Regions from separate parts of the Mycolicibacterium gadium genome, predicted to be linked through region 2. Evidence: predicted binding sites of a transcription regulator. Region 2 holds the regulator's gene; the other holds the start of a gene.
What was found. The regulator LexA, encoded in region 2, represses DNA repair genes until DNA is damaged. The targets are predictions, from matches to a motif close to CGAACANNTGTTCG.

Region 1 (16,032 bases), 3.6 Mb from region 2:
TGGCCGGATATCGGGTGTACGCCAACAACGTTCAGGGTTACGGCGGTTTGGCGGCACTGAGCACCACCGCTGACGGAGCGCCGGCTCGTCTGGGTACCGTTCTGGCCGATCCGCTGGCCTCGGTCGTCGGCGCGTTGGTGATCGCGGCGTGGGCACTGGATCGAAATCGATCCGGCGGGGCGGTGATCGATCTGTCCATGGCCGAAGTGGTCGCGTCGACGGTTGCCGAGTACGTCGCCGCCGCCTCAACAACGCAGACGACACCGACCGACGATGTTCGGCGACTTGTCCAACGTTCGACCGACGAACGCTGGGTCGCTGTCGAGCTGGCAGGAACCCAATGCGAAGCAGACACCATCGAGTTCGTCTGCGCCCTCATCGCCACCAATCGGGCGGACGACGCAGCGCTGAAGCTCCAAAGCGCGGGCATTTCGGCTGCTGTGGTCCGACGTGCCGATGAGCTGGTGAACGACAGCCACCTCAACGAGCGCGGCTTCTTCCCCGAGATCGCCCATCCGGATCCCGATCTGAGAACCGCACGAGTGGTTGGACTCCCTTGGCGGTTTGCCGGCGAGGGTCCAATTCCGCTGAGTCCGCCGCCCGCGCTGGGGAGTTCGAACGACCTCTACGAGAGGAACACCGATGCCGATGTCACCGCCTGACCGCCCGGCGACCGTATGGTCGTCGACCTTCATCCCCTCGAAGTCGCCCTTGCCGGGCTTCGGCGCCGACGGTTACAGCGTGGCGTGGGTCGACAGCGGCACCGAGCGACTTCAAGTGGTCGTCGACGGCGCCCGCCCAAGGCCCGGGACGACGGGACGGTTGGTGGGCCGCACCTTCGACGATCAGATCGTCGAGATGTTCATGGCGGATGACCGATGACCGGCGTTCATCTCGCCGGTGTCGGCGTCACGGAATTCGGGAAACACCGGGACGTCCCGCTGGTCGAACTCGGCGTCACAGCGGCGCGGCTAGCGCTGCAGGACTCCGGGCTTGACTACGCCGACATCGGCGAAGTTTTCACCGCGTCATCGCTGGCCGGACCGCAGACCGGCATCAAGGTTGCACTCGAGTTGGGACGCACCGGGATTCCGGTGACCGCAACCGAAAGTGCCTCGGCGAGCGGCATGGTCGCGCTCCGACACGCGATCTCTGCAGTCGCTTCGGGGCGAAGCACTGCCGCTCTCGCCATCGGCTACGAGAAGACCACCGCCCTGGAGCCCGGCGGTGTGGTGCCCGCAGCTGTCGGATTCTGGGACCGCTTTCCCGCCCAGACGCACTACGCCATCGAGGCCGCACGCTGGCTGCACGACGCCGGCTGTGGACCCGAGGTGATCGCGGCTGTGGCCGCGAAGTCATACAACCAGGCCCGCCTGAATCCGCTTGCCGTACGGCGCGACTCCGATGCGGTGACCGTCGACGATATTCTGTCTGCCCGGATGGTCGCCGACCCACTGACGAAGATGATGTGCCATGCCTCGGTCGACGGCGCAGCGGCGGTCGTCGTGACGCGCGACCCTCGCCCGCGGTCGGTCTCGGTGTTGGCGGTCGAACAGACCAGCTGGCCGACGGATCCGACCTGGCCCCTTGTCGGGCCCGTCGTAGGACCGCCGTCGCAACTCACGCTCACCGCCGAACGGGCTTACACCACCGCAGGCATCGAACCGGCAGATATCGGCGTGATCTCATTGCACGATATGTGTGCCAGCGAGGAGATCACGGCGCTGATCGCTATGGGTCTTGCCGATTCCCAAAAAGCCGTCGAACTCGCTCAGACTGGCGGTCTCGCGCATGACGGCGCCTTGCCCACCAACACCGACGGCGGGTGCTTGGCTCGTGGCCACGCCTTCGGGGCAACCGGCCTGGCCCAGGCCGCCGAAATCGTCACGCAACTTCGCGGCGAGGCTGGCGCGCGGCAGGTGGCACAGCCACGAGTCGGGATGGCTCAAGCCGTCGGCGGCGGGGGCTCCTGCGTCGTGGCGCTGATGCGCGCCTGACCTGGCGATCTTCTACGCGATCGCGCCGCTCTCCTTGAGCGCGACGATCCGGTCCCAGTCACCGCCGAGATCCAGGATGAGTTGCTCGGTGTCGGCGGCGAATTCGGGCATCGGAGCCAACGACAAGGGCGTCTCGTCGAAAAGCACGGGGCTCGCCACGAGGTCGAAACTCGCGCCCTGGTCCTGCACCGTGACGACGTTGCCGTTCGCGCGCACCTGTGGGTCGGCGGCCACCTCGGCGGTGGTCTGCACCGGCGCCCACTGTCCGTCGAAACCCTCCAGGGCTACCCGCCAATGAGCCAGCGGCTGAGCACCGATTGTTGCGCGCAGCACCGCTATCGCCTCTGCACCGTTGGCAGCGAGTAGCTGGTGGGTCGCGAAGCGTTCATCGTCGGCCAACTCAGGAACGCCCACCCGGCGACAGAACTCAGCGAAGTAGCGGAATCCCTGCAGCATGGACAGCCCGAGGAACCGCCCGTCTGCGGTCCGGTAGAACCCCACCAAGGGATTGTTCGGGGTGACGTTGGCTCCCGCAGGATTGGTCTGCCACGGTTGACCACTGACCAACGCGGCGTTGATCGCCACGCCGGAAGCCCACACACCCACTCCCAACAGCGAGATATCCACCACGCGGGCATGACCCGTGCGCTCGCGCTCGAAGAGCGCAGCGGCGATACCGCCGGCGATCGTCATACCACCGATCGAATCCCCGTACGCGGGGCCCGGTTGCGGAACCACCCCGTCGATATCGCAGGGCGTCGAACCGGCGGCCCCCGCGGCCCGGCTCCAGAATCCCGTCATGTCATAGCCACCGGTTCCGGCGTCAGGCCCCAACGGCCCATAGGCGCTGCCGCGCGCATACACGATGTCGGGATTGGCGGCCCGCAGATCGTCGACGTCGATCCGCAGCTTCTTCCGGGCGTCGGGCAGGAAATTTGTGAGGAAAACATCGCTGGTCTTGGCGATGTCCATCAGCAACTCATGACCGTCCGGCGTCGCCATGTCCAAGGCGACCGAGCGTTTCCCGCGGTTTGCGTGCTCCATCACCGGGTTTCGCTCACCCTCGATCGTGATGTGCCCGAGTTGACGGAGGCCGCGCTGGGAGTCGCCGGTCTGCGGATGCTCGATCTTGACCACGTCAGCGCCCCAGTCCGCCAACACTGCGCCGGCAGCGGGCACAAACGTCCACTGCGCGACTTCGAGTACCCGTACGCCCGACATGGGTCCGCTCATCGATTCCCCTCGTACCTTCGTTGATCGCTATCGTGTCAGCGGCGATTCAGCGTCACCGGCAGCAGATCGAAATTGTTGTTCAGCGCCGATGGCCTGGGAACGCGTTCTCCGGTGACTTCAATGCCGCTGGCGCGCTTGACGATTTCGTCAAGCGTCAGTCGCGCCTCTCTGCGGGCGAGTGCAGCGCCCATGCAGAAGTGTTCGCCGACTCCGAAGCCGAGATGGCTCGGCGCGTCCTTGCGTCTGATGTCGAACTGATCGGCCGTTTCACCAAAGTGCTCCGTGTCGCGGTTCGCTGAACCGTAGGCGAGCAGCACTCCATCACCCTCCCGGATCACCTTGCCGCGCAACTCCACATCGTGGGTGGCTTGTCTCGCCATGCTGCGTACCGGTGTCCAATAGCGAAGGACTTCTTCGATGGCGTTGTCCACCAGCGAAGGATCGTCGAACAGTGCTCGCGCCTGGTCCGGATGACTTGCCAGGCACTCGGCGATGCCCGCGATCAGACTCTGCGTGGTTTCGCTACCGGCCGCAAGCAGTGTGAGCGCATAGACCATGATCTGGAGGTCGTCGAACGGTTCCCCGTCGATCTCCCCCAACGTGGCGAGCATCGTCATCAGGTCGTCGTCGACCGGGTTCTGAGCCTTCTGCTTGGCGATGTCCAGGAGATACGGACCGATCTCGGTCATGATGACATCGAAATCCGCCTGGGTTGCCGCTCCACTTCCGGAGCGTGAAATCGCCGTCGACCATCCGGCCACTTTGGGCCAGTCGGCCTCGGGTACACCGAGGAGATAGGCGAACACGTAGACCGGAATCGGCTCCGCGACGTGCGATATCCAGTCGAACTCGCCGTCGGGCAACGCGTCGAAGACCTCGTTGACAACCTGTTTCACCCGCTCTTCGGCCTTGGCCACCGCCGCCGGGGTGAAGCGGCCCTGGAACGTGCGTCGATGTGCGCGATGGACCGGCGGATCGAGGAACATGATGCCTCTGTTCCGGTAGCCCTGCGGCTCGACTCCCTGCTTGTGCGCGATGAGATCCATCAGAATCGCGATGCGTTCGGAGGCGAACTGATGCGGTCGTGCCGAAATCGCCTTGATGTCATCATATTTTGTGATGACCCAGAATTGTCCGTCGTCATACCAGTGCACGGGATCGTGTGACCGCAGCTCGCGAAACACTTCGTCGGGGCGATCGAGGTAGAACTGAGCCTGATCAAATTTAGCGCCTGAAGTCGCCGACCGGGGATTCGTGACTGCCGCCATAGATGAACAATAGAACACAATATGTCTATTTGCGATATGGTTGTCGAGTGAGCGCTGCCTTGTCGCACCTTCGGGTGTGTGACCTCAGCGGGCAACTGGCCGGCGCGGGCGCGACGAAGATCCTGGCCGCGTTTGGTGCCCAAGTGATCCGGGTCGAGGATCCCGCGACCCGTGGCCTGTGGGACGCCCTACGGGGAGTCGGTCCCTATGTCGACGACCGTCGTGGGATCGATCTCGGCGCCGGGTTCAACAACCACAATGTCGGGAAGTACGGCGTCACCATCAACCTGCGTCTCGACGAGGGAAAACAGCTGCTGCGTGAACTCGTGGCGATCAGTGACGTCGTCTGTGAGAATTTCGCGGCGGGCGTGATGGCGCACCGCGGCTTCGGCTACGACGACCTTCGCGACATCAAGCCCGACATCATCTACGTGTCCAACTGCGGATTCGGTCACACCGGGCCGTACCGCGACTTCAAGACCTGGGGACCGATCGTGCAGGCGATGAGCGGTCTCACGTTCACCTCGGGGCTGCCCGATGCCGAACCGGCCGGCTGGGGCTTCTCCTACATGGATCACGGATCGGCCCTCTATATGACTGTGGCCATCATGGCGGCACTGCATCACCGTGACCGCACAGGCGAAGGTCAGCACGTTGATCTGGCCACGGTGCCCGCGGGCATCGCGATGCTGCCCACCGAGGTGCTCGACTGGACGGTGAACCAGCGGCGCACCTGCGCACGCGGCAATCGGGCCGACTTCGACGAGTTCGCACCCCACGGCATCTACCCCTGCGCGGGTGAGGACCGATGGATCGCCATCGCGTGCCGTGACGACAGGGAGGCGGCGTTGCTGGCCAAGGTGCTGGATGAACCCGCCATCGCATCGGAGCGATTCGCGACATTGGCCGCTAGAGTCGCCGCGGCCGATGAACTCGACGAACTGGTCGCCGCGGCCACCTCCACCCGCGATGCCATCGGACTGGCCGACGATCTCGTCGACGTCGGGGTACCTGCGAGTGTTGTCAAGAGCCCGCGAGAGCGCATCGACGAGGACCCGGACCTGGCACGGATGGGACTCTTTCCTACCGTCACGCACCCCGACATCGGCGCGGTACGCGTCGAGGGCGTTCCACTCACCTTCTCGGAAACCCCGTGGCGGATCGATAGACCGGGACCCAAACTGGGCCAACACAATCGTGAGATCTTCGGAGAGCTCCTCGGTCACGATGACTCGACCCTTGATCTGTGGGCTGAGCGAGGTGTGATCTGAGCGCGCTAGCCGATCTCCGCGTCGTGGAGATAAGCGACCAGTTCACGCCCGTGGGCGGGCGTGTGCTCGCTGAACTCGGAGCCGAAGTCATCGTCGTCGAACCGCCCCAGGGTTCCCCGCACCGTCTGCGCCCGCCGTTCGTCGATGAAGAACCCGGCGTTGACCGCAGCCTGCGTTGGTGGAGTCAAAACGTCGGAAAGCGCAGCGTGACCGTCGACCTTCGATCGGAGTCGGGCGTTGACACGTTGCGCCGACTCATCGGAGGCGCCGACATCGTGCTTGCCGGGGGTGATCGACTGACGGGTGGGATCACTTATCGCGAGGCAACCGCGGATCATCGCAGCCTGATCTGGGTTTCGGTGACGCCGTTCGGTCTCGGCAGCGTCCGGGCCGACGACCCCACCACCGACCTCACTGTGCTGGCCGGCGGCGGCCCGGTGTGGAATTGCGGCTACGACGATCACTCCATACCGCCGATGCGCGGCTCTGGCGACCAGGCGTCCAACATCGGCGGCATGTACGCCGCGATCGGCGCGCTTATCGCGCTCTCACACCGCGACCACAGCGGCGTCGGCCAACTCGTCGACGTCAACGTGACCGCGGCCTGCAATGTGACCTGCGAACAGACCACCTATCACTGGCTTGTGAACCAGGCGGTCTGTGTCAGGCAGACCGGACGCCACGCCTACCCCACACCCAGTTCCGAGGTCCAAGTACGTTGCGCCGACGGACATTACGCGACCACCGGGGTGCTGCCGCGCAAGCCCGAAGAGTTCAGTCGGATGATTGCCTGGCTCTCCGAGTTGGAACTGACCGAGGAGCTACCGGAGACCGTGTTCCTCGAGATGGCCGCCGCCCGAACCGCGCCAGTCGACCTTGCCTCGATCGGTGAGGACGACGAAACGACGGCGATCATGAGCGCGGCCCGTGAGGCCATCACCTTGATCGCCTCACGCATGCCAGCCAAGGAGTTCTTCATCGCGAGCCAGCAACGGGGTTTCCCGGCGGGCGCCATTCTGCCGCCTGATGAGGCCTTTGACGACGAACACATGGTGGCACGCGGTATGCATGTGCCTGTCGAGCACTCCGAGCTCGGCCGGACAATCGTTTATCCCGGTGTGCCGTACGCATTTTCGGCCAGTCCTACGTCACCGCCGAAACGTGCGCCGCTGCTCGGTGAGCACAATGCGCTTCTCGACGAGCTCGCACCTTGAGCGCCGGGCACCGCCTCACCCATGTCGGGCTGTGCGTCACGGACATCGAGCGCTCGACCGAGTTCTACTGTTCAGCGCTCGGATTCACCAAGATCGGCGAGATGCACGTCGATGACGAATCGTCCGCACGACTGCTCGACGTCGCCGAACTGGTGCTCGATCTGGTCTACCTCGAGCGCGACGGATTCCGCCTGGAACTGCTGGCCTATCCCACAGTGGGCACAACGGGCGACGGCGCGCCACGCCAGATGAACGCTCTCGGCTTCACCCATCTGTCCTTCCGCGTGGATGACGTCGACACTCTTGCCGCAGCCGTGGTCGAGCACGGCGGAAAACTGCTGCCCGATCGCACGGTCGAATTCGGCGGCGGCAATCGCGGGCTGATGCTGACCGATCCCGATGGAAACCTGCTCGAGTTCATCGAGCGCATACGCCGCGACTGAGCAACTAATCACAATTCGTTCTGTTGTTCAGTTGGATGGTAGAGTCCGTCTGTGCCCGCGACCAGCGAGTTGATGTACTCACCGTTCTCGAAAGCCGTCTTCGACGACCCCTATCCGGTGTACCGTCGGCTTCGCGACGAGGCGCCGGTGTATCGCGATCCCGACGACCGTTGGTGGGTGCTGTCGCGGTTCCAAGACGTGGCGGGCGCGCTGCGGGACTGGGAAACGTACTCATCCAAGCTCGGCCCGGCGCCGGAGAATCCCGACGACGACGGCCGCAAGTATTCCGTCATCTCGATGGACCCGCCGCGACACGACCGCATCCGGGGCGTCCTGAAGGGCTTCTTCACCCCCCGCGCCGTCGCCTCGCTGGAGGGTGCCCTGCAGGCGGTCGTCGACCATCACCTCGGTCAGCTCAAACGCGGCACCACCGTCGACGCAATGGAAGCCTTCGCCTTCGCCGTGCCCACCGATGTGATCGGCGACCTACTCGGCGTGCCGAAGGCCGATCGCGAACAGCTGAGGGTGTGGTGGGAAGCGTTCTTGACCAGGCACGAAGGCGAAGTCGCGATGCCGCAAAGTGCTATCGAGGCCAACCGCAACATCAGCGCTTATATCGGCGATCTCATCGACAGGCGCCGCACCGACCCGGGCGACGATCTCATCAGCATCGTGCTGCAGGCCACCTTCCACGACCCCGAAATCGGCGACGACCGCTCGTTGACGCCGCACGAGGTGTTGATGTTCTGCAATCTGCTTTCCGCGGCGGGTTCTGAGACCACCCAGAAGCTGATCTCCAACGGTCTGGTCGCATTGCACGACCACCCCGACCAGTGGCAGCGAATCGTCAGCGATCACAGCGTGATTCCGGCCGCGGTCAACGAGGCCCTGCGTTACGACACCCCCAGCCACTGGGTGGCCCGGACACTGACGCGTCCCGTGGAGCTACACGGTGTGACCATGGATGCCGGTGACTGGGTGCTGTTGCTGTTGGGCAGCGCCAACCGCGACGAGCGTCGCTACGACGACCCTGATCGCTTCATCATCAACCGTCCGCGCGGCACCGATGTCTACTTCGGCTGGGGCATCCACATCTGCCTCGGCCAGTGGCTGGCTCGGCGCGAGGCGCAGATGGTCTTCGAATACGTCGCGAAGCACTTTCCCGACTACGCGATCGGCGCACACGAACGTGTGCTGACGGCGACGGTGCGCGGCTATACCAGCGTGGAGATGACGCTGCGCTGAGCGCTCAGTCGACGACCCACTGCGGCTCGCGCTTCTCGGCGAAGGCCTTCATGCCTTCGAGGTAATCGGGATGGGTCATCTGGTGCTGCAGGACATAGCGGTAGGCGACGTCGTGGGCGGCGTGCAATCCGACGTCGAGGCTCGTCCACATTCCCTTGATCGAGGCCTGCACGGTCGCCGGGCTCAACTTCGTGATCGCCAGTGCGATCTCTCGCGTGCGCTCCTGCAGACGATCGGCCGGCACGACCTCGTTGATCAACCCGATCTCATACCCCCGCTGGGCGCTGATCCGCCCGTCCTTGGTCATCAGCGCCAATTGCATGACCATCGACAGGGGCATCCTGCGCAGAAGAACCGTTGGCTCCAATGCGAAGACGTTGCCGACCATCAGGTGGGTGTCGATCAGCTCGGCGTGCTCGGCCGCGATGATCAGGTCGGAGTCGGCCACCTGGTGTAGCCCTCCCCCGACCACCATTCCGTTGAGAGCGCAGATGACCGGCTTCCAGACGTTGTGATGCAGCCTCGAGCCCGGCACCTTGTTGCGGATACCCGACTGCGCGGTGGCACGGATGTCCTGGCCTGCGCTGAAGGCGCGGTCACCTGCGCCTGTGATGATGGCGACGCGGATGTCGGAATCGTCGCGTACCCGCGCCCACGCCTGCCCGAGCTCGGTACGGGTCAGATCATCGGTGGCATTGAGCCGCTCCGGGCGGTTGATGGTGATGGTCGCGATGTGATCGCTGACATCGAACAGGATCCTCTGAAAGTCCACCGCTAACCCCAATCGAAGTCGTGATGCAACAGATATGCATATAGTGTGTAAGTGTCTCATACCGACGAACCGGTCCGTTCGCCGGTCGAGACCGCAGATCATCGGTGCAGATCGGGAGGTGTGATGCCGGGGTCCGACGCAACCAAATCTGACGACCGCGCCGAGGATGTGGTTGATTCGCGACCCGATCTCGCCGACCGTATCGAGGCGATCCTCGGCATCGACCCTGATGCCGGCGCAATAGAGTTCGGCGGCACATGGACAACGTGGGGGTCGCTCGCAGCGGTCGCCCACGGAGTAGGAAACCGCCTGAGTTCGGCTGGTCTGGCCCCGGGCGCCCCGGTAGGCCTGGTGTTGCGCAACGATCCGGCAATGATCGCGGCGATGCTGGGAGTGCTGCTGGCCCGTTGTTGCATCGTCACGCTCAATCCGTCACATGGCGACGAGGGTCTGGGCCACGACATGCGCGACCTCCGCCTACCCGCAGTGGTGGCGTGCGGTGTCGACTGGGACCGGGCGGGCGTCAAGGAGGCCGCGACGGGGGCGCTCGGCCTTCGCGTATCGGTGACCGACCGCCCTGTCGAGGTCGTGACGGGCCTCGAATCCCCCGGCGACGGGCCGTTCCGCCAATCCGATCCAGCAGTCGCGGTGGAGATGCTCACCAGCGGAACAACGGGACCGCCGAAGCGGATTCCATTGGCATACAGCGCGTTCGAACGCACAATCGTAGCGGCCAGCGCTCATTACGGGTCCCACGACGAGACCGGCCCACGGCTGCGACGGGGTGTGATGATCGTCAGTTCGCCGCTGGTGCACATGTCTGGACTGTTCCGCACACTGCTCTACGTGTGTCAGGGCCGCCAGATCGCACTGTTGCCGCGGTTCACCGTCGACGATTTCATCGATCGTGTGGTCCGGCACCGACCCAAGGCCGTCAGCCTGGTCCCTACCGCGCTGGCAATGGTATTGGACGCCGACGTCGACCCCGGCGTGTTCGACAGCGTCAAGGTGGTGACATCGGGCACCGCACCGCTGTCGGCCCACCTGCAGGAGACGTTCGAAGACAAATACGGCGTCGCCGTGCTGCCCTCCTATGGTGCGACGGAGTTCGCGGGCGGAGTCGCGGGATGGAATCTGAAGCTGCACCACGAATGGGCCGAGTCCAAGCGCGGCAGTGTGGGCCGGCCCCAACCCGGCCGGGAGATACGCATCGTCGCGGCGGATGGTGACCATGAGGTCCCTGCAGGCGAGCAGGGCGTCATTGAAGTGCGCACCGCAGGCGGGGAATGGGTACGCACGACCGATCTCGGGCGCCTCGACAGCGACGGATTCCTTTTCGTCGACGGACGCACCGACGATGTCATCAACCGGGGCGGCTTCAAGGTCACACCTGCCGATATCGTCGCCGCTCTACGTTCGCATCCCGCCGTGCGCGATGCCGGGGTGACGGGCGTGCCCGATGAACGACTCGGCGCGGTTCCGGTCGCAGCCGTCGAGTGCGTCGAGGGCAAGGACGTCACCGCCGACGATCTGCTCACCTACCTCCGTGGGCGGCTAAGCCGATATCAGGTGCCCGCCGGTTTGAAGATCGTCGACGAACTCCCCCGAACCCCATCGATGAAAGTCAGCCAGCCGGGAATTCGCGCGCTGTTCGAAAGCCCCGACGAGGCGGCCGTGTGACAGTACGTTGCATCGCATCGGGATTGGGCTTTCCCGAAGGTCCGGTGGTCGATGACGACGGCTCGGTCTTGGTCTCGGAGATCGCCAACGGCCGAATCAGCCGGGTGCACGCCGATGGCACGGTGGAGACATTCGTTGTGACCGGGGGCGGCCCCAATGGGATGGCTCGATTGCCCGACAGCCGAATCATAGTGTGCCAGAACGGCGGCTCCCGGTTTGCCGTCAGGCCATGGCCGTTCGCCATCACCGGCTCCGTGCCGTTGTTCCTGCCCGCCGGCGCGCCCGATCAACCCGTCACCCCGCAACTGCAGATCGTCTCCGCCGACGGTGAGGTCACGACTCTCACAACGACGTTCACGAGTATCGGTGGTGATGAACTACCGTTGGCGCGGCCCAGCGACATCTGCGTGGATGCGCAGGGCGGCTTCTATGTCACCGATGGCTTCGCGGTGCAGGGACGGAGCCGAAACCTCACCGGCGTCCTGTACGGCACCCCCGACGGACAATTGCGCGAAATCGTTTACCCACTGGAACTCCCCAACGGCGTGGCGCTCTCCCCGGACGGATCGACGCTGTATGTCGCCGAGACCAGGACGCGGCGGATCTGGGAGTTCGAGGTGCTCGGCCCCGGCCGCCTCGGCTCCGCGCGGGGGCTGGCCACGGTGCCGAGTGGCGGACCGATGAATTTCGGCGGTGCCGACGGACTTTGCGTCGCTCCCGACGGCGCGATCATTGTCGCTACAGTGGGAACCGGTGGGGTGACGACGTTTTCGCCCGATGGTCAACTGCTCGGTGCGATTGTCGCCGATGACCCGATGACCACCAACGTCGCGCTCAGCCACGACGGCCGTTCGCTGTTCATCACGCTGGCATCGTCGGGTCGCCTGGTGGTCGTGGACGATTGGCGCTCTGCTCTCGTGTAGCCCCGTTGACACGACGCGACGCGACGGCTTACGGCGCTGATCGCAAGCGAGTTCCGCGACGACGGCCGCGACCTCCGAGTCCCGCTTTGATGACGTGGTGTCGGCGATCGCCAACGGCCGGATATTCCCGACGGACGCCGGATCGCCAACCGAAATCTGGCGATGCTCGCCCCGAGATTCGCGTCGCCGGGCTCCGTCCCCGAAGAATCGTGAAAACTCTTTTGCCCCAACAGTTTCAATTGTCACATACTTGACCGGACTTGTCGGTAACCGAACGTATGTTCGACTCATGGGGATGCCTCTCATGGACGCGGTCGCCGCCTACACCACCGGTGTGGACGCGCTGCTGAACGCCGAGGTAGACGGTCCGTCGCACCGCGACCTGCTCACGTGCTTCGACGCCATTCAGACTGCCTCGCAGCGTGTTCCAATGACGGGCTACGCCATCCTGGCGCGGTTGGACCGCGAAGCAGACCCCAAACAATTGGGGGCTACCTCGCTATGGCAGCTACTCACCCTGCGCACCCGGATGAGCAAGGGCGCGGCCCTGAAATCAATCGCGCGCGCCCGTCTGCTCGGTCCGAAGCGCACCCCGCAGGGTCAGGACCTACCACCGGAGTGGGAACACACGGCCGCCGGTCTCGCGGCAGGACTGTTCGGCGACGAACACGTCGAGGTCGTCCGCAAGTTCTTCAAAGCCCTGCCGGCCACCATCGACCCTGTCACCCGCGGTCAAGCCGAACACAGCCTCGCCAGCGCCGCTGCCGAATTGGACCCGCACTCCCTGACCATCGCCGCCATCCACCTGCTGGCTCTGTTGCACCCCGACGGGGACGAACCCGCCGACGCCGCCGCCCGCAAAGCCGGCCTCACCCTCGGCCCACAACAACCCGACGGCCTGAGCCACCTGTCCGGATGGATCTCGGCGAAAACTCGCGCCCTACTCGAACCTGTCCTCGCCAAATTCGCCGAACGCAACCGCCACCCAAAGACGCCATCGCCCGCCTCCGATGACACCCCGCCCGAGCAGGCTCCGACCGCACAAGACACGCTGCCCTTCACCGAGGAGCGCGAGCCGCAGCCGAAACCATTGAGCGACGAGCTACCAGTGGACACCGACGCGCTAACGGCCGATGACGAGCCCGCCGATGACGTTGCCGGGGAGGGCGATCCGTTCGCCACACATCCTGACGACCCGCCGTTGCCGCAACCCGAGCCGCTCCTCGACCTGCAGTTCCGCACCAAAGCCCAATACACTCACGACGCGTTCGCCACCGCCCTCGAGATGCTGCTGAGCTCCAGAACTCTCGGGACGCTGAACGGCCTACCCACCACCGTGGTCGTGACCACGACCCTGCAGGAACTCCAAGCCGGCGCGGGGTACGCCGTCACCGGCGGCGGCACCCGCCTACCCATGCGCGACCTCATCGCCATGGCAGCCCGCGGCGCCCACCACTACCTCGCCGTCTTCGACGAACACACCAGCGAAACGCTGCACCTCGGCCGCGCCAAACGCTGCGCCACCGCCGCGCAGAAACTCGCGCTGTTCGGCCGCGAACGCGGCTGCTCCGCCCCGGGATGCACCGCCCCCTTCTATGACTGCCAAGCCCACCACGGCGTCGAGGACTGGAAACTCAACGGCCAAACCAACATCGACGACCTCACCCTCGCCTGCGGCCCCAACAACCAACTCATCGAAGACACCGAGTGGACCACCCGCCGCGGCCCCGACGGCCGCTTCCAATGGATACCGCCTCCGCACCTCGACACCGGCCAACCCCGCACCAACAACCTCCACCACCCCGAACGCCTTCTCAAACCCAACGATGAAGACGACGACCCCCTCTAGGCGTCGGCCCGACTCACCTGCCACGCAGGTCGCTCCCATCGGTCACACGACTTCGTAGACCTCGTATTCCAGACTCTCACCCGCGAAGGATCCCTTGGCAACGCCGAGTATTCGGGTCAACCACTCGTACCGCGGGTCACCGGTTTCGAAGTACATCGCAGAGTAGACCCCCGCGGTGGCGGCATTCATCCGTCCGGTATAGGTGACCAGAATCGTTGCGCCATCGTCAGTTTCGAGCGTGAGCCTGGCATCGACGAGGACCCGCCCGGACGGCTCGACGAATGCCCAGTCGGCGGCCGCACGACCTTTGAGGGATGCTTGCAACCGCTCGCCCTCGTAACGTGCGCTGGTGATCTCACCGATCGTCCGGCTTCCCGACGGTCCCGTCGAGATCGCGATCGGTTCGGCGAGCTCGTAGGTGACGTGGCACAGCGGACGCAACGTGGCATCCAGAGACGTTGGCACCGCGGTCACCGTCACCCTCGTTCCGCGGCGACGAACTCGAACACCGCGCCGTAACAGCTCGCTGGATCGGTGATCAATCGATCGCCGTCGTGCTCGGCGATGACGATGTCATGGGCAACAAGGTGGGCCTCCGCCGCGGCGAGATCAGCAGTCTCGAAGATGCACGAATGCATGATCTCGCCGTTACGGGCCAGATCCCTGCCTGCCACCGAATCCTCGGTCAGCGGCTTGATCAGGTCGATCGTCGTATTCGCACCGAGTTCGAGTCGGTTGCGCTCTGCGTGTTTCCCGTCGTCCTTCGCGACGACGTCGGCCCCGAGTGCGCGATAGATGTCGGTGGCGCGATCGAGATCACGAACCACCACGCCGACCCGCCAACCAGTGATCGCCAGCGGATGCATGCGCCACGGTTCATTGCTCCACCCGTCGACGAAGCGCGGGTCCTCCCATCGCCCCGGGACTCCGAGCGGTCCCGGTCGAGCAGTCGAAAAAGGCATGAACTCGAGCTGGCCCGCGGTATCCCTGGGGTGGGTGAACACCGGACTCATCGGTTTCTCGACCATGACGTCGCGGCCGGCGCCTGCCAGCCCGAAGCACCGCACGCCCAGGGCGGTCAGCGCATCGAAGATCTCGGTCGGCGGGCCGTCCACGAAGTACGCAGAGGCGTGGAAGTGCCTGCCGAACCGCGTCAAGAACTTTCCGAGCGGTAGATCTGCACCCTCGGCGGTGGGCTCCATGACGTCGACGGCCAGATCGGCGATGGCGACCATGGACGCCCAGCGCTTCTCGGCGTCCAGCCACTCGTCGGTGAAAACGTCGACCGCTCCGAACACGTCGCGGTACCACTGGGTGATGGTCCGATAGTCGTCGACGATGTGGTTCACGTGCCACTGCTTGCCCACTGCGATCACGACATCAATCCTCACTCAAGCCGGGTCCTGGTCGAACCTGCGTTTGCAGAAGCGCCATCCGTCCGCATTTTTCGTCAGCTCGTCTCGGTAGATCCCCTGCGCGATCACCTGATATCCCCCGCCCGGGTTCGAGACGAACACGGTGCAGTACGCCTGGCTGGTCGCCGACGTGCCGTCCCCTTCAGCCAACACCGACGTGGTGACGTGGCGAAGCTGGCCGGACACCGCCGTAGCGGCGACGTAGGCCGCCAGCCCGTCGTGTCCGCGGGTCTGTTCGTCATCACCGAGGAAAAAACTGCCGTCAGCGGTGAAGCAGTGAGCAAATCCCTCTGCGTCGCGGCGATCGAACGCGAAGTTGTATCGGCTGACCAACCGCTCGATCTCGACGACATCCTCGACTGGCAACGGCACAGCAGGCCCTCCTGGAGCTGAACACACGATGGGGCCAGAACACTATGACATATATTGTCTAACTGATAACACCTGCCAACCGTGCGGAGAGAGGCCGAGATGACGCGTGCGGCTGCCGAGGTCGACCTTTTTCTGTCGACCACCCGCGCGTTCCTCGACCGCGACGCGTCGATCGAGCACGTCCGTGAGATGCACAGACGAGGTGACACTTACGACCGCGACTGGTGGCGAAAAGCCGCCGAACTGGGCTGGACCAGTCTGCTGGTGCCCGACGAACTCGGCGGCGGCAGCGTGTCCGGCAATGGTGTGGGCGACCTGGCTTCGGTCGCCGAGCAGATCGGCCGCACCGT
Region 2 (16,032 bases):
CTTGCCCACGACGAGGATCTGCCCAGCGGCGAGGAGCTCGGTGCGGAGTTCGAGCGGTTCCTCCGGCAGCAGGACAGGGGCAAAGACGGCGACGCCAAATAGCGCCCGTCCGGAAGGGCAGCTAAGTTGTCGCAATGGCCGCGCGACCGACCAACCTGCGCCCGGTTCGGGAACTCACACCCGAGTTGGAGTTCCGCACTATCCACGGGTACCGGCGCGCGTATCGAGTGGCGGGCTCTGGACCAGCGATCCTGCTGATTCACGGCATCGGCGACAACTCCACCACCTGGAGCACGGTTCAGTCGAAATTGGCCCAGCGATTCACCGTCATCGCGCCAGATCTGCTGGGCCACGGCAAGTCCGATAAGCCCCGCGCCGACTACTCGGTGGCCGCGTACGCCAACGGGATGCGTGACCTGCTGAGCGTGCTCGACGTCGACCGGGTCACTGTCGTCGGCCACTCCCTGGGTGGCGGCGTGGCGATGCAGTTCGCCTACCAGTTCCCCCAGCTCGTCGAGCGGCTGATCCTCGTGGGAGCCGGCGGCGTGACCAAAGACGTCAACATCGCGCTGCGGGTCGCCTCACTGCCGATGGGCAGCGAGGCGTTGGCGTTTCTGCGTCTACCGCTGGTGCTGCCGGCGGTGCACGCCGTCGGACGTGTGGCCGGAGCGATGTTCGGATCGACAGGTCTGGGCCGTGACATTCCCGACGTGCTTCGGATCCTCGCGGATCTGCCGGAGCCGACGGCCTCGTCGGCCTTCGCGCGCACGCTGCGCGCGGTAGTGGACTGGCGCGGCCAAGTTGTCACAATGCTCGATCGATGTTATTTGACGCAATCCGTTCCGGTGCAATTGATTTGGGGAAGTGCCGACTCGGTGATACCGGTCAGTCATGCCCGTCTGGCACATGCGGCGATGCCGGGCTCACTGCTGGAGATCTTCGAGGGTTCCGGGCACTTCCCGTTCCACGACGACCCAGACCGGTTCGTCGAGGTTCTCGAGCAGTTCATTCTTTCCACCGAACCCGCGGTCTACGACCAGGATTATCTGCGCGGATTGCTGCGCACCGGCATCGAAGAGGGTGCGATCTCAGGCTCGGCCGACACCCGGGTCGCCGTACTCGACGCGATGGACCACGACGAGCGCAGCGCCACCTGAAGACGTCGACGCACCTCGGTAGCATCGGTCCATGGCCATCGACGTAACGGTACTGCGGGTATTCACCGACCCCGACGGCAACTTCGGAAATCCGCTAGGCGTTGTCGACAACAGCACCGTCGAGCCCACCGACCGTCAACGGATCGCCACCCAATTGGGTTACAGCGAAACCATTTTCATCGATCTGCCGCAAAGCGGCTCCAGCACGGCGCACGCGCGGATCTTCACCCCGGCCGTCGAATTGCCCTTTGCGGGCCATCCGACCGTGGGTGCCTCGTGGTGGCTGCGCGAGCAGGGTTTCGCCATCAACACCTTGCAGGTGCCCGCGGGCATCGTGCAGGTCACCTACGACGGCGATCTGACGGCCGTGAGTGCGCGTTCGGAATGGGCTCCGGACTTCGCGATCTATGACCTCGCGTCCGTCGACGAACTGATGGCGGCGGATCCGTCCGACTACACCGATGCGGCCGAGCACTATCTGTGGACCTGGCTCGACAAAGCCGCCGGAGTGATCCGCTCAAGGATGTTCGCCGCCGATCTCGGCGTCCCGGAGGACGAGGCCACCGGCGCCGCGGCGGTCCGCATCACCGACTACCTCAGCCAGGACCTGGAGATCGTGCAGGGTAAGGGGTCGAGAATATCCACCGAGTGGAGCCCCGAGGGCTGGGTGCGGGTCGCAGGGCGCGTCGTCAACGACGGTACGAAACAGATCGAGTGAGGGGGCGGGTCAGCTCTGGGCCGGCTGTGGAGATTCGCGATGCTCACGCAGCTCCTTGATCTCGCGCTCGAAATCCTCTGCCGACGTGAATCCGCGGTAGACCGAGGCAAACCGGAGGTAGGCGACTTCGTCGAGGTCACGGAGCGGACCGAGGATGGCCAGGCCCACCTCATTGCTGGGGACCTCAGCCGAACCGGTGGCTCGCACCGCGTCCTCGACCTGCTGAGCAAGCAGATTCAGCGCGTCGTCGTCGACCGCCCGGCCCTGGCAGGCGCGGCGCACGCCTTTGACGACCTTCTCCCGGCTGAACGGCTCCGTGACACCGCTGCGTTTGACGACGGCGAGCACCGCCGTCTCGACCGTCGTGAAGCGACGACCGCATTCCGGGCATGATCTGCGGCGGCGAATCGCCTGGCCTTCGTCGGTTTCCCGGGAGTCGACCACTCGGGAATCGGGATGACGACAGAACGGACAGTGCATCACCGCTCCTTCGCCACACCACCAAACGACCAACCCGAACGCCTCTGAGCGTACCTGCGCGGGAGTTCGCGAGCCCAGGTTCGTGCTGATTGGCACATATCCCATCGTGGTGTTACCGAATACCCTTGCGGGGCTGATGTTTTCACCGCCCACAGCGCACCGTCAACTGATCGGTGCGATCAGTGTCTGGCCGGCATGAATCGCCACCGTGTCGAGTTGGTTGAGTTCGCGGATCCGGTCGACAACGCTTCCCACCGGCGCATCGGGCGCCACTCGGCCCGCCACCTGCTGCAGCGTTTCGCCCGTCTGCACCTGAACCACCGCGAGCCGGTCGGGCACTGGGGCCGATTCGCCGACGACACCGCCGAACTGTGCCACCAGGCCGAGCCACACTGTGATGCCTGCGGCGACCATTGCCAACAGGACCGTCGTGACCGGGGTGATGGGGCGGCGCCGGCGCGGAGCGCGCGACACGAGGACACCGGAGCTGCGGTACCGCACCGGAGCGCCGCCGGGCCGCCGTGACGGCGGCCGCCGCCGTGCACCCGCGGGCCGGACACCCGGCCTGACCACAGGTGTTGCCTGGATTTCCCGCGTCTCGAGAATCGTCATCTTCCTGCCTTCCGGTCCAAGGTCGTTCGCTTGTGTGTTCGAACATACTCGCTCAGGTGTTCGATTAATAGAACATGTGATCGAACTGTTGCCAAACGATAGCGGCACCCACCGACAAGTTCTGATGCCCGAGTCGTCTCCGGGTCGTCAAGGTCTCACCAGCACGTGGCGATCCGACACGCCTCGAACACATGTTTGATTAATCGGCGGCCGCGGGCTAGATTCGCGCCATGGACTCCAGCAGCGATACCCCGGGTGGCGCAGCCGGCACCGGCGGGCGCGGTGGGCTCGACACCGGGCTCACCGAGCGTCAACGCACCATCCTCGATGTGATCCGCGCCTCGGTGACCAGTCGCGGCTATCCCCCGAGCATCAGAGAGATCGGCGACGCGGTCGGGCTGACGTCGACGTCGTCGGTGGCCCACCAGTTGCGCACTCTGGAGCGCAAGGGCTATCTGCGACGCGACCCCAACCGGCCACGCGCCGTGGACGTGCGCGGGGCGGACAGCGGCCCCCCGGTCGTCGCCACCGACGTCGCAGGGTCGGATGCGTTACCGGAGCCGACGTTCGTCCCGGTGTTGGGCCGCATCGCCGCCGGCGGCCCGATCCTGGCCGAAGAGGCCGTCGAGGATGTTTTCCCGCTACCGCGCGAATTGGTCGGCGAGGGCTCGCTGTTCCTGCTGAAGGTGGTCGGCGACTCCATGGTCGACGCGGCGATCTGTGACGGCGACTGGGTGGTCGTGCGTCAACAGAACGTTGCCGACAACGGCGACATCGTCGCCGCGATGATCGACGGTGAGGCGACGGTGAAGACGTTCAAGCGCACGCGCGGTCAGGTATGGCTGATGCCGCACAACCCGGCGTTCGATCCGATTCCCGGTAACGACGCCGCCGTGCTTGGCAAGGTCGTGACGGTGATCCGTAAGATCTAGCGCGCCTCATCGTCGGTGACGAAACCGTTCACGCGCGCGAGTTCCTCACTGGCGAACCAGATTTCGGCGCGGGCGTCGTCATATAACGGACTGCTGGGTGTCCAATACACACCAGTCTTGGTATTCGCCTTGACCGGGTAGCCCTCTGGTGCCTCGTTCGGGTCGTCGAGCGGCACCATGAAAGCAACGCGCTGCGACGGCAGGTCGTCGTCCACCTCGATCCGGGCATGGCGTCCGGTATCGATGAGGGGGTCGCGCTTGACCGCGGCGGCCGCCGCCGCGGCCGCGATCACCGCTTCGCCGGTCTGAATACGAGTCGGGGCCGTATCGACCGCGTCCGGGTCGTCTTCATCGTCGGACTCGCCTTCAGGGGCCGGCGGCTCGTCGTTATCCTTGGCGTCCTCGGCATCCTGCGCGGTCTCCTGAACGCTCGATGCCGACGACGGCGCACCCCAAAGGTCTTCCTCCTCGGGCACGGCCTCCGGTGTCATATCCTCGCCCCGGCGGGGCAGTGAGCCCAATTCCTCGCCTGCGTAGCGATCGCCGAACATCGCCGCGGCGTACTCGTCGTCGCTGGTCACCCGATCCGGAGCGGCCGCGGTGCTGTACGCGGCATCGGCGTCGCCACTGAACCGGACGTCCTGCATCGCAAGAGATTCGTCGGGCGCAAAAGGATCGGTCTTGTTGCGGCGCCGCAGCGCGATCGCGAGCACGACGGCTCCGATCACTGCCACCAACGGCACGAGCGCCAGCAGCCACCACACGTTCGGTTTCCACCACTTGTTGGTGTCGTCCGAATCTGACGCCTGCGGGCTGCCCGGCGTCTCGGGCGCCGACTGCTGACCCGGCACCTCGAGTCCGGCCAATTCGGCGGCCAGATTGGCCGGTTCGGTGCTGAAGGTGTTCTTCGTTCGGTCCCACGAAATGACGCCACCGGTGAAGCGCTGCGTGACGACGTCGCCGGCCTCCGTCTGGTCGGCCATCGGCGCGCCCAGCTCGCCTTTGGCCCCGCCGAGCCGGTCCCAGGCTGCCGCCATGGCACCCCGCACGATCACCGCACCGTGATCCGGCGTCCAGAAGATGACCGGCTTGTCCTCGGCCGCGAAGCTGGACATGCGGCTGGCAGTTGACAGCCCGCCATCGACCTCGCTGGTGAGCGGGAAGCCGAGATCGCCTTCGGGCCCGCCGACGCTCTCGTACTTGGCCAGCACCTGTCCGGTCACGACGTTCGCACCGGTGGCAGGTGTGTAGAAGATCGCGCCGCCGGCGAAGTTCTGCCTCAGTCCGTCCTTGCCGACCGGGAAGGGCGCTCCGTCGGCGGCGCCCAGCGGCCCCAGCGGTCCTCCGGCGGCGCGCCGGGCGGCATTGATCGCCGCGGTCGGATCATCGGGAAACTGCAGGTCGCCCAACTGAGCTGCAAGTTCCGGCGGCACGGTGGTGAAGGACTTCTTGCGAATGTCATACGACAATTCGCCGCCGGTGAACTTCTGCGAGACGGCGTCGCCCTTGTAGACCTCGTCCTCCGCTGGTACGCCGAGTGTGCCCGACGAACCACCGAGCTTGTCCCACGCGGCGTTGATCGGCCCACGGACCACACGTGCGCCGGTCGCAGGTGTGAAGAAGATGACCGGCTTGTCCGTCGCGCTGAACGTGACGTTTCGACTGTCCGGCGCTCGCCCGGGCCCCTCATCGATGGTGGGGAACCCCAGATCACTGTCGGCTGGGCCACCGAGCGACTCGTACTTCTCCAAGATGGCACCCTGTACGAAGTGTGCGCCGGTCGCAGGCGTGAAGAAGATCTTGCCGCCAGCGAAGTTTTGGCCGAAACCGGGGCCGGCCGGGTAGACGCCGCCGTTTTTGGGTCCCAGTGGGCCGCCGTCACCGCCGCTGGCCTCCCACGCCGCGGTTATCGCTGCGTTAGCGTCGGCATCCGGTTGCGCCGCCGTGATCGGTGCCAACAAGACAGCCATCGACAATGTCAGCAAACTGATTCCGAGCCGATAACGCACCATGCGGCGCCGACTCTGCTGCCCGCTCATTGACCCTCCCACAGTCGGCGCAAATTCCATGAAACGTATCGCGCCCGTCAACTGTCCGTCAGAAGACGTTGATAACCAAAGAACACACGCAAACTCTGAGACAGAAAATACCTCGGCTATGTGCAAAATCTTCGGATCTTGCCCAGCGAAGCGCCGAATCGAATTGCCCGGCGACCGGATACAAGAAACTCATATCGGAATGAAATCGGGGTTTATGTGCGCCCGACATCTACGGTGACCATACGCAGCCATCGCTTTTGACTCCCGGCTCGCGAGTTCTGTTGCCGCGGCAGCTATACCGCTATCAACCGACGCCGGACAGCGATGTGACGTCAGCCACCATGGCGCGGAATGGGTTTAGCGAACCGCCTAATCGGGGATCTGATGACCACCTGACCCCTCAGCAAGGAGACAACGAATGTCGGACAAGAACAGCGGACCCGAGGAAGCCATCAAAGGCGTCGTCGAGGGCGTGAAGGGCAAGGTCAAGGAGGTCGCGGGCGCGGTCGCCGGACGTGACGACCTGTACCGCGAAGGCCAGGCTCAGCAGGACAAGGCCGAGGCCCAGCGCAATGCCGCCCAGAAGGAAGCCGAAGCCGAGGCTGCGCGCGGCGCAGCCAAGACCGCCGAGAAGCGCCAGGAAGCCGAGCAGAACTAGCTTTACGAAAAGGTCCCCGAATCCTCATGGGTTCGGGGATCTTTTGGCTTTATCAGGCCAGTGCAGTGAGCAATTCGGCCGCAAGTTCTTTCGGACAGTCGAGAGTCAGAATATGGTTGGCACCGGGGATGAGGTCCGTCCGGACGTCTGGGATCAACCGTTGCGCCCTGGCAATCGCTGCGTGCGGACCGCCGCGGTAGATCACTTCGCGATCCCCTATCAAAACCGTTGTCGGCACGGCGATCCGCTGAAGTGCGTCGTCGGAAAGTACCGTCGGTGGTGTCAACCCGGTGGGGACCGGCTTGTTCGACAGCAGTGCCGTCACGATGAGATCCGCTATGGGGTCGGCCTCCACATTCGGCGTACTCGACAGCCACTGCACGAAGTGGCGGGCCCGCTCCGGTGATCGCGAGAGGCTCGCCGAGAATACCCCCTGATAGAACTTGAGAGTAATAGGTGCGAATGTCGCTGCTGGACAAAGCAATACAAGACGATGTACAAGTTCGGACGCGTGCAGCGCGAGATTGGCCGCGAGCCAGCCGCCGTAGGAGAGGCCGACCACCCTTGCCTGCTTGATATCGAGCGCAGCGAACACCCGGCGCAACCATTCCACGAGTTTGACTTTGCCGAGGATCCGTCTGCTGGCAATACTCTTGTTGCCTTCGATGATCGTGTCCACGCAATAGCACCGATAGGTCGCGCTGAGCGTCTCGATGACCGGACGCCACATGGTCGCGGTGGCCGCCGCCCCGTGCAGGAGAACAAGCGGCGGCGCCGACTCCGGACCACTCACGATCACATGCGTGGCGCCGAATTCGGTAGTGAGGTCGCGCTCTTCGCAATCGACGGGTCAGTCGGCGACGACGGCGTCGTATTTGGCGATGAACTCGTCGCGCGCCCGCGGGTGGCGGAAGGGGTCGAGCCGCGTCATCCGCCGATGGTATCGGCGCCCAACCTAGAACGTTGAGTATTCGCTCAACGTGGCCGCCAACGGAATCGGCACGCGAGCCTTGATCCTCGTGCCGTCGGCGGTGTGCTCGGTCGCATCAATGCGACCGTCGGCATGCACCTTGTTGACCAGATCGCCGCGGTCATAGGGAATCGTCACATCCACCGCCGTGTCCGTCGGAGCGATGAGTTCGGCCATCCGCTGCTGCAGCCGCCCCAGACCGTCACCCGTGTGTGCGGAGACGAACACCGCATCCGGCAGGGCCCGCCGAAGCTGCGCCAGCGCGAGGTCGTCTGCTACGTCGATCTTGTTGACCACCACCAGCTCTGGGACCGGTTTGCCGTCATGATCGGTAACCACCTCGTTGACCACTTGGCGCACCGCGTTGATCTGCGCCAGCGGGCCGACATCGGAGCCGTCGACGACATGCACGAGCAGGTCGGCGTCGACGACCTCCTCCAGAGTAGACCGAAACGCCTCGACCAACTGGGTCGGCAGGTGCCGGACGAACCCCACCGTGTCGGTCAGGACGAAGGGCCGGCCGTCGGCGAATTCCCCACGGCGCGTTGTCGGTTCGAGCGTGGCGAACAATGCGTTCTCCACGAGGACACCGGCGCCGGTCAGTGCGTTGAGAAGACTCGACTTGCCCGCGTTGGTGTAGCCGACGATCGCGATCGACGCCACATCGCTGGCCAGCCGGCGGCTGCGCTGGGTGTCGCGAATCTTCTTCATGTCCTTGATTTCGCGGCGCAGCTTGGACATTCGCTCGCGGATGCGCCTGCGGTCCGTCTCGATCTTCGTCTCGCCCGGCCCGCGGGTACCCACACCGCCACCGGCTCCGCCGGCCCGGCCCCCGGCCTGCCGGGACATCGACTCACCCCAGCCGCGCAGCCTGGGCAGCATGTACTCCATCTGCGCGTACGCCACCTGCGCTTTACCTTCGCGGCTCGTGGCGTGCTGGGCGAAGATGTCAAGGATCAGCGCGGTCCGGTCGATCACCTTGACCTTGACGGCCTTCTCCAGCGCGTTGAGCTGCGCAGGGCTCAGCTCTCCGTCACAGATCACCGTGTCGGCCCCGGTCGCAAGCACCACTTCACGCAGTTCCTGCGCCTTGCCCGAGCCGATGTACGTCGACGGGTCCGGCTTGTCGCGGCGCTGCACGAGACCTTCGAGCACCTGTGAGCCGGCGGTCTCGGCGAGCGCGGCGAGCTCGGCCATGCTGGCGTCGACGTCCGCGGCGCTGCCCTCGGTCCACACGCCGACCAGCACGACGCGTTCCAGCCGAAGCTGGCGGTATTCGACCTCGGAGACGTCGGAGAGTTCGGTCGACAAACCCACCACGCGGCGCAGCGCCGCGCGGTCTTCGAGGGCGAGCTCACCCGCGCTGGGTGTCTCGTTGACTGGGAATTTGGGATACGTCATAAGCGAATACAGACTGGCACGGCCGGTGCTGCCGATGCACATGAATTAACGCTGGGCGGCACGCCACCATTCCTCGGATAGTTCGCCCTCGGCCACCAGGACTGACGGGCCGCGGAGGTAGCTGGACGCGTCGGTGATCGTGACGGTGACGGCGCCGCCGGGGATGTGCACCCGCAGTGTGCCGGTGCCCGCACCTCCGTACGCCAGCGCCGCGACGGCAGCAGCGACGGTTCCGGTGCCACAGGAACGCGTCTCGCCGACACCACGCTCGTGCACCCGCATGGACACGGCCCCGTCCACCGGAGCCGTCAGCACCTCGATGTTGACTCCTTCGGGGAATTGCGCGCGGTCGAACGACACCGGCGCCGCGACGTCCAACGCCGCCAGTTCGCCGAACGTCATGACGGGGTCGACGCACGCCAGATGCGGATTGCCCACATCGATCGCCAGGCCCGCGAACGGTCTGCCGCCAACGATCGCCTCGCCGACACCCAGTTGGTTGGTCTTGCCCATCTCGACGGTGACATCCGCGCGCGTGGCGTCCCAGTCGTGCAGCACGACCGGCCGCGGACCCGCCAGCGATCCGACGACGAACTCGTCGCGGCTCTCCAACCCAGAAACGCGCAGGTAGTGCGCGAATACCCGGACCCCGTTGCCGCACATCTGCGCAATCGACCCGTCGGCGTTGCGGTAGTCCATGTACCAGTCGTCCGGGGCCACGCCCTCGGGAATCCGGTCGAAGACCCCCGCCGAATGCGCCGCGGCCGCCCTGGTGACCCGCAGGACGCCGTCGGCACCGAGACCCTGGCGGCGGTCGCACAGCGCGGCCACCGCGGCGGGGGGCAGCGTCAATTCGCCGTCGGGGTCGGGCAACACCACAAAGTCGTTCTGGGTGCCGTGCCCTTTGGCGAACTTCACCTGCTCAGGATACGTCCCGCCAGATGCGCAGCGTTTCCTCGACGGTGCCGGCCGCTGCCCCGTCGAGCCAACTGATGCGGTGGTCGCGACGAAACCACGACCGCTGCCTGCGCACATAACGCCGGGTTCCGACGAACGTCGGTTCGCGTGCCGCCGTCCCGTCGTTGCCGTCATCGAGGTCGGCGATCACCTGGGCGTACCCGAGTGCCCTGGAGGCTGTCACACCGTTGCGCAGGCCGCGGTCCAGCAGTGCGCGGACCTCCTCCACCAGTCCATCGCGGAACATCTTGTCGGTGCGCTGCGCCAGACGCTCTTCGAGAAGCGTTGTCTCCCAATCGATTCCGATAATCACGGTGTCCCATCGAGGAGCACCGATCGCCGGGAAGGATGCGGCGAACGGCTGGCCCGTCAACTCGACCACCTCCAGCGCGCGCACGATACGGCGTCCGTCGGTGGGCAGGATCGACGCGGCGGCGTCGGCGTCCACCCCTGCCAGCTCCCCGTGCAGGGCGCCGACACCGACCTCGGCGAGGCGTTGCTCGTACTTGGCACGCACGGCCGGGTCTGTCGCGGGGAAGGTCCATTCGTCGAGCAGTGATTGGACGTACATCATCGATCCGCCGACGACGACCGGCACCGCGCCACGGTCGGCGATGGCCTCGACGTCCGCGGCGGCGGCCTGCTGGTAGCGGGCCACGCTCGCCGTTTCGGTCACCTCGAGGACGTCGAGCTGATGATGCGGGATGCCGCGCCGCTCGGCGACCGTCAGTTTCGCGGTCCCGATGTCCATGCCGCGGTAGAGCTGCATGGCATCGGCATTCACGATTTCGCCGCCGAGGCGTTCGGCCACCGCCAGCGCAAGCTCGGACTTTCCTGTGCCGGTCGGGCCGACGATCGCGATCGGACGCGTCATGGACGCCAGACGCCCACGAAGTATCCGACACCATAGGGCGCACCACGGTATAGCTCCTTGACCGACCGCGGCTCGGGCTCGAGTCCGGCCAGCACCTGGTAGGCCACCCGGCCGACGATCGTGGCCGGCAGCCGAGCGAGCGCCGTCGCATCGCCAGTGGCCAGCGCCTCATCGAGGGCGGCCTGTACGGGGATCGAATCCGGGTCGTAGCCGCCGGGCGCGGGCTGGGTCAGGGTGTTCGCGCCGTCGGCGACGACGAGAACCCCGACGGGGTCGGCGGCCGCGTCGATCTCGGCGCGCAGCCGCCGACCGAGGTCCAGCGCCACGCCGGCACCATGGTCGTCGGCGTAGATCCGCACCTCGGTGGTCGCGTCGGGGTTGACCTGCCCGCGCAGCCAGCCGGCCACCAACGCGCACAACGGCAGTTCCGTCGGCGCGCCGGAGTCGTCGGCCGACAACGCAACCCGCACGTCGACGCCGTAGCCGGCGAACGTCCCGGTGTGCGGGGGTGTCACGCCGCCGTCGGTGCGTCCGGCTCCGACGGCGATCCACCGCGCGGGCAGTGCCGCCGCGGCGGTGAACAGCGCCTCACGCAAGCCGGCCAGCTCGGCTGCCCCACCCGAGGCCAGTTCGGGCACCATGACGGGTGCCGACGGGACGATCGCGATGGCGCTCAGCACGTGACCACGCTAATGCCGCGTCGCACGCTGCCCCGCGTCGGCCGCTTCGCCACGGGCGAGCGCACCGGTCGCGACGACCATCACCGCGAAGGCGGCGATCAGGGTGAACCAGCCCGCATCTCCCGGGCGCAGCGACTCGCCGAGGATCACCACGCCAAGGGCCGACGCCACCACCGGCTCGGTGACGGTCATGGTCGGCAGCGACGCGGTGAGCGAGCCCGCTCGGAAGGAAAACTGCTGCCACGCGGTACCCGCGACCGCGACAATGGCCCACGCATAGAGCTCCGGTGTGCTGAGCAGCGCGAGAAGCCCGTCATCGAGCCGATCAACCACGCCCTTTGTCAGTACCGCGAACACGCCCCACAACGCGCCGGACACCACCGCCAACAGCACGGCACTGATCGGACCCTCGAGCATGCTGCCGGCGATCACGCACAGCACCAGCACCGGCCCGAGCACGGCGACCACCGCTCCCCAGGTTTCGAACGAGGCGCGGGAATGGCCCGCGGTCGGGTTGCCGACGGTGACGATGACCGCGACCGAGGCGGCCAGCAGCGCCGCCCACGTCCACTCCCACCTCGTCACCCGGCGGTGTGACAGCCGCGCGTTGATCGGCAGGGCGAACAGCAGCGAGGTCACCAGCACCGCCTGCACCAGCAGCACGGAACCGAGGCCCAGCGCCGCGGCCTGCAACGTGAAGCCGACCGCCGCGACCAGGCTGCCCAGCCACCACCGGCGATCGCGCAACAACTGCAGAAACAGTGCCGCGTGACTGACCTGCTCGTCGGTCACCTCGTGCGCCTGACGTTGGTGCATGACGTCGCCGATCGCGATGAACAGTGCAGCGCCGAGGGCCAGCAGGGCGGCGAAGTCCGCCTTGACCATCGGGCTCCTTTCGTCGTCGTCGTTCAGAGCGTAGGCAGATGCATCGTGAAAGCCGTGCGCAAACGGCGGGGCGACCTGTTTGAATAGCGTGCGGAAGAGACAGCTATTGGGCGCCGCGTCGCGCGGCAGGTGCGCGGAACACCGCGCGGAGGGTACGAGAAACGAACATGACGATCAGCGAGCCGGGAGGCCAGGCCTCCTCCCCCAAACCCGCCCCGAGGCCGGGGCCGCCGCGCCCCACTCCGCGCCCCGGCAAGCCGGCACCGACGATCGCTGTGCCCGCCACCAGCGACCCGCACCGGTTCGGCAGGGTCGACCCCGACGGCACCGTATGGCTGATCACCGGTTCGGGTGAACGCATCATCGGGTCGTGGCAGGCCGGCGACACCGAAGCGGCATTCGCACATTTCGGCAGGCGCTTCGACGATCTGCACACCGAAGTCGCTCTCATGGAGCGCAGGCTCGAGTCTGGTACCGGCGACGCCCGCAAGATCAAGGCGGCAGCGGCCGCGCTGGCCGAGACGCTGGCCGACGCCCACGTGCTGGGCGATGTCGACGCCGTGGCCGCGAGGCTGGCCGCCATCATCGAACATGCCGACGAAACCGCACAGGCCGACAAGGCCAAGCGCGAAGAGCATCGTGCCGCCCAGATCGCACGCAAGGAAGCGTTGGCGGCGGAGGCCGAGGAGCTGGCGGCCAACTCCACCCAATGGAAGGTCGCCGGCGACCGCTTGCGCGACATTCTCGATGAGTGGCGCACGATCACCGGCCTGGACCGCAAATCCGACGACGCGCTGTGGAAGCGTTATTCCACGGCGCGTGAGGCGTTCAACCGCAGGCGCGGCTCGCATTTCGCCGATCTCGACCGCGAACGTGCCGGCGCCCGACAGGCCAAGGAAGCGCTCTGCGAACGCGCCGAGGCGTTGGCCGACTCCACGGATTGGGGTCCGACGGCTGCGGCGTTCCGCGACCTGCTGACCGAGTGGAAAGCCGCAGGGCGGGCGGCCAAGGACGTCGACGACGCGTTGTGGCAACGGCTCAAAGCGGCCCAAGACAAGTTCTTCTCGGCGCGTAACGCCGCCAACGCCGAGCGCGACACCGAGTTCCGCGCCAACGCCGAGGCGAAGGAGAAGCTGCTCGCCGAAGCCGAGAAGATCGACACCAGCGACCTCGAGGCGGCCAGGGCTGCGCTGCGGACGATCGGCGACAAGTGGGACGCCATCGGCAAGGTGCCGCGCGAGCGGGGCGCCGACCTGGAACGCCGACTGCGCGCGATCGAGAAGAAGGTGCGCGACGCTCCTACCGGCGGTGTGGATCCCGAAGCGAAGGCGCGCGCCGATCAATTCCGTGCTCGCGCAGAACAGTACGAGCGTCAGGCCGAGAAGGCTGCGGCTGCCGGGCGGGAGAAGGATGCCGCCGAGGCGCGGGCCAACGCCGAGCAGTGGCGACAGTGGGCCGACGCCGCGGCCGAAGCCCTGGGCAAGCGCTAACGCACTGCGGCCCGCACCACCGCCTGTTGCGGCATCACCCGCCGAAACAGAATTGGTTGTGCTGCAACACCGTTCGACTCGAAGGTGGCCAGTACGAAACGTCGAAACGACGGCCGCAGGATCAGGTGCGGAAGAAATGTCCGGAAGTTCGGCCAGCTCGCGTGATTGATGATGCCGTAATCGTCGCGTTCGCCGGGTAGCGGCTCGAAGACGGTCGAGTCGGGCAACGCGGTCTTGGCGACGAACCATCCCGCCGTGTCCTCCCATACGCGGAGGAGCCGGCGCGGATCGTCGGCGTAGAAGAAGTTGAACAGGAACACCGACGACTGGTCATGGTCGACATCGGCGATTCGCCGGACGTTGCAAGCGGCGAGTTCATAAATCCTGGCCGCCTCCGATTCCAGCCGGTCCTTCAACCGACGGTAAGAGTCACCACCTTTAAGTGTCACCGCGGTTTCAGGGTCGACGGTCTCGATGAGCACCAGCACGTCGAATCGCGCAGGCGTGATCGCACGCGCACGAAGAAGGTCATGGCCCATCCCGGGCGCGACCAATCGCGCGTCGAAGAGGAGCGCCTGCGTCACGCCGTGCACCTGCTCCACCTGGGCGATGTCCTCGGACAGCGCGGACAGCAGCGCGGCCTTGCGTCGGCTGCTCGGCAAGAACGGCAGCCGACTGTCCACGGTCGCCGCCAATATCACGTATCCGTGATCGGTCGGTGGCACCAGCCGGGCCGGCATTGTTTCCGTGCGAACAGGCATTTCGAGTCCCTTCATCAGTTATTCAACGCTGATGAATTGAGGCTAGATCAGCCAGGGCTATAATTCAACCGTGATGAATAAAGGGCCTGTGCGTCGCGGCCCCGGGCGTCGCGCAGGCGGCGCCGACACCAGAGCGCAGATCCTCGACGCCGCCCGGGCGCGCTTCGTCGAGATCGGCTACCGCGCGGCGACGATGCGCATGATCGCCGCCGACGCGGGCGTGGACCCCGCCCTGATCAGTTACTTCTTCGGGTCCAAGCAAGAACTCTTCGGTGCGGCGTTCGCACTTCGGGCCAACCCGGTGACTGTCATCGAAGCGCAGATCGCCGGTCCGGTCACCGATCTGGCGCGTCGGCTGCTGACCGCTCTGGTGCGGACGTGGGACGACCCCGAGAACCGCGCGACTCTGGTGGCCATCGCGCACGCCGGCGGCGGTGGGGAAAGCCCGGCACTCACAAGGGGTTTCGTCGAAGCGGCACTGGATGCGCCGGTCGTGGCGCGGTTGACCGAGGAAGGCATGGCCACCGCCCAGGCACAACGCTGTTCTGCCGTCCTCATCACGCAATTGGTCGGCGTGATCTATGCGCGCTACGTGCTGGAGGTGGCGTCAGTCGCCGCCCTGTCGACAGAGGAGTTCATCGACGCATACTCGCCCGCGGTGTCCGCCGCGCTGGACGGCCACCTGCCGGCACGCGACTGACGCTCGTCCAGGCCAGAGATGCGCCGCTCGGCGGGTCAGTCCTTGGAATCGTCGTCGAGGCCGTCGAGCAGACCTTTGCGCTGCTGTTCGGCGACATAGCGGCGGCGCTCCTCCTCGGCGGCGAGGTGAACGGCCGTGCGCACCCACACCGCGCGCGCCCAGTGGTACGTCACCACGATGACCGCCAGCCAGGCGACGATCAGCCCGATACCGGGACCGGGATAGCTGCTGGGCGCAGTCTGGCGGGACCACACCGCCAACAGGCCGACCAGCGACGCCACCGTCGATCCTGCCAGGGCGATCCACGCCAGCGCCCATCGGCGCGTCAGCAGCGCCAGCATGGAGAACCCGACGCCGAACACCAAGGCCAGCCACGTGAACACCCGCGACGGCAGGGTGATGCCTTCGCGGACCGCCACATCGCTGCTGATGAGCACATCAAGTCCCTTGGCGCCGCCGGTGTGCGGCAGGACGAACGACAGCAGCAGCACGAACACGCCGATGGCGATGACCAACGCCCTTGCGCCGGGATCGATTTCACGCGCCACCCGGCGCTCGGCCGCCTCGATGTCGCCCTTGAAACTGTCGAACTCGCCGTTGTCTGGCTTGCTCACCGGCTGCACCCGGTCGACATCTGCGGCTCGGTCGGGGCTCCGATACCGGGCATTCCGAGGCCGACGCCGGTGCGCGGACTTCCCCACGCAGGCGGGGGGCCCAC

Region 1: G6N36_RS29975 (HNH endonuclease signature motif containing protein) is a predicted target of LexA. The motif match lies at 12,318-12,331, and genes of this name have one in related genera.

What each region holds. Positions count from the first base shown of each region.
Region 1 covers NZ_AP022608.1:5,103,049-5,119,080, reverse strand. The annotation lists gene G6N36_RS25390 (CoA transferase) at 1-662, shown strand, start outside; gene G6N36_RS25385 (hypothetical protein) at 643-882, shown strand; gene G6N36_RS25380 (thiolase family protein) at 879-1,997, shown strand; gene G6N36_RS25375 (CaiB/BaiF CoA transferase family protein) at 2,010-3,230, opposite strand; gene G6N36_RS25370 (cytochrome P450) at 3,266-4,498, opposite strand; gene G6N36_RS25365 (CaiB/BaiF CoA transferase family protein) at 4,546-5,769, shown strand; gene G6N36_RS25360 (CoA transferase) at 5,793-6,983, shown strand; gene G6N36_RS25355 (VOC family protein) at 6,980-7,426, shown strand; gene G6N36_RS25350 (cytochrome P450) at 7,478-8,671, shown strand; gene G6N36_RS25345 (enoyl-CoA hydratase/isomerase family protein) at 8,676-9,443, opposite strand; gene G6N36_RS25340 (class I adenylate-forming enzyme family protein) at 9,567-11,123, shown strand; gene G6N36_RS25335 (SMP-30/gluconolactonase/LRE family protein) at 11,120-12,046, shown strand; gene G6N36_RS29975 (HNH endonuclease signature motif containing protein) at 12,336-13,895, shown strand; gene G6N36_RS25325 (DUF3237 domain-containing protein) at 13,938-14,360, opposite strand; gene G6N36_RS25320 (VOC family protein) at 14,372-15,271, opposite strand; gene G6N36_RS25315 (nuclear transport factor 2 family protein) at 15,287-15,682, opposite strand; gene G6N36_RS25310 (acyl-CoA dehydrogenase family protein) at 15,782-16,032, shown strand, end outside.
Region 2 covers NZ_AP022608.1:1,504,152-1,520,183, forward strand. The annotation lists gene G6N36_RS07485 (proteasome assembly chaperone family protein) at 1-102, shown strand, start outside; gene G6N36_RS07490 (alpha/beta fold hydrolase) at 135-1,157, shown strand; gene G6N36_RS07495 (PhzF family protein) at 1,189-1,875, shown strand; gene nrdR (transcriptional regulator NrdR) at 1,885-2,355, opposite strand; gene G6N36_RS07505 (LysM peptidoglycan-binding domain-containing protein) at 2,518-2,967, opposite strand; gene lexA (transcriptional repressor LexA) at 3,198-3,899, shown strand; gene G6N36_RS07515 (LGFP repeat-containing protein) at 3,896-5,938, opposite strand; gene mbp1 (microaggregate-binding protein 1) at 6,357-6,596, shown strand; gene G6N36_RS07525 (alpha/beta fold hydrolase) at 6,649-7,395, opposite strand; gene hflX (GTPase HflX) at 7,552-8,967, opposite strand; gene dapF (diaminopimelate epimerase) at 9,013-9,885, opposite strand; gene miaA (tRNA (adenosine(37)-N6)-dimethylallyltransferase MiaA) at 9,890-10,798, opposite strand; gene G6N36_RS07545 (class III extradiol ring-cleavage dioxygenase family protein) at 10,795-11,478, opposite strand; gene G6N36_RS07550 (DMT family transporter) at 11,488-12,363, opposite strand; gene G6N36_RS07555 (DUF349 domain-containing protein) at 12,531-13,853, shown strand; gene G6N36_RS07560 (hypothetical protein) at 13,850-14,614, opposite strand; gene G6N36_RS07565 (TetR/AcrR family transcriptional regulator) at 14,688-15,314, shown strand; gene G6N36_RS07570 (Rv2732c family membrane protein) at 15,350-15,937, opposite strand; gene miaB (tRNA (N6-isopentenyl adenosine(37)-C2)-methylthiotransferase MiaB) at 15,925-16,032, opposite strand, start outside.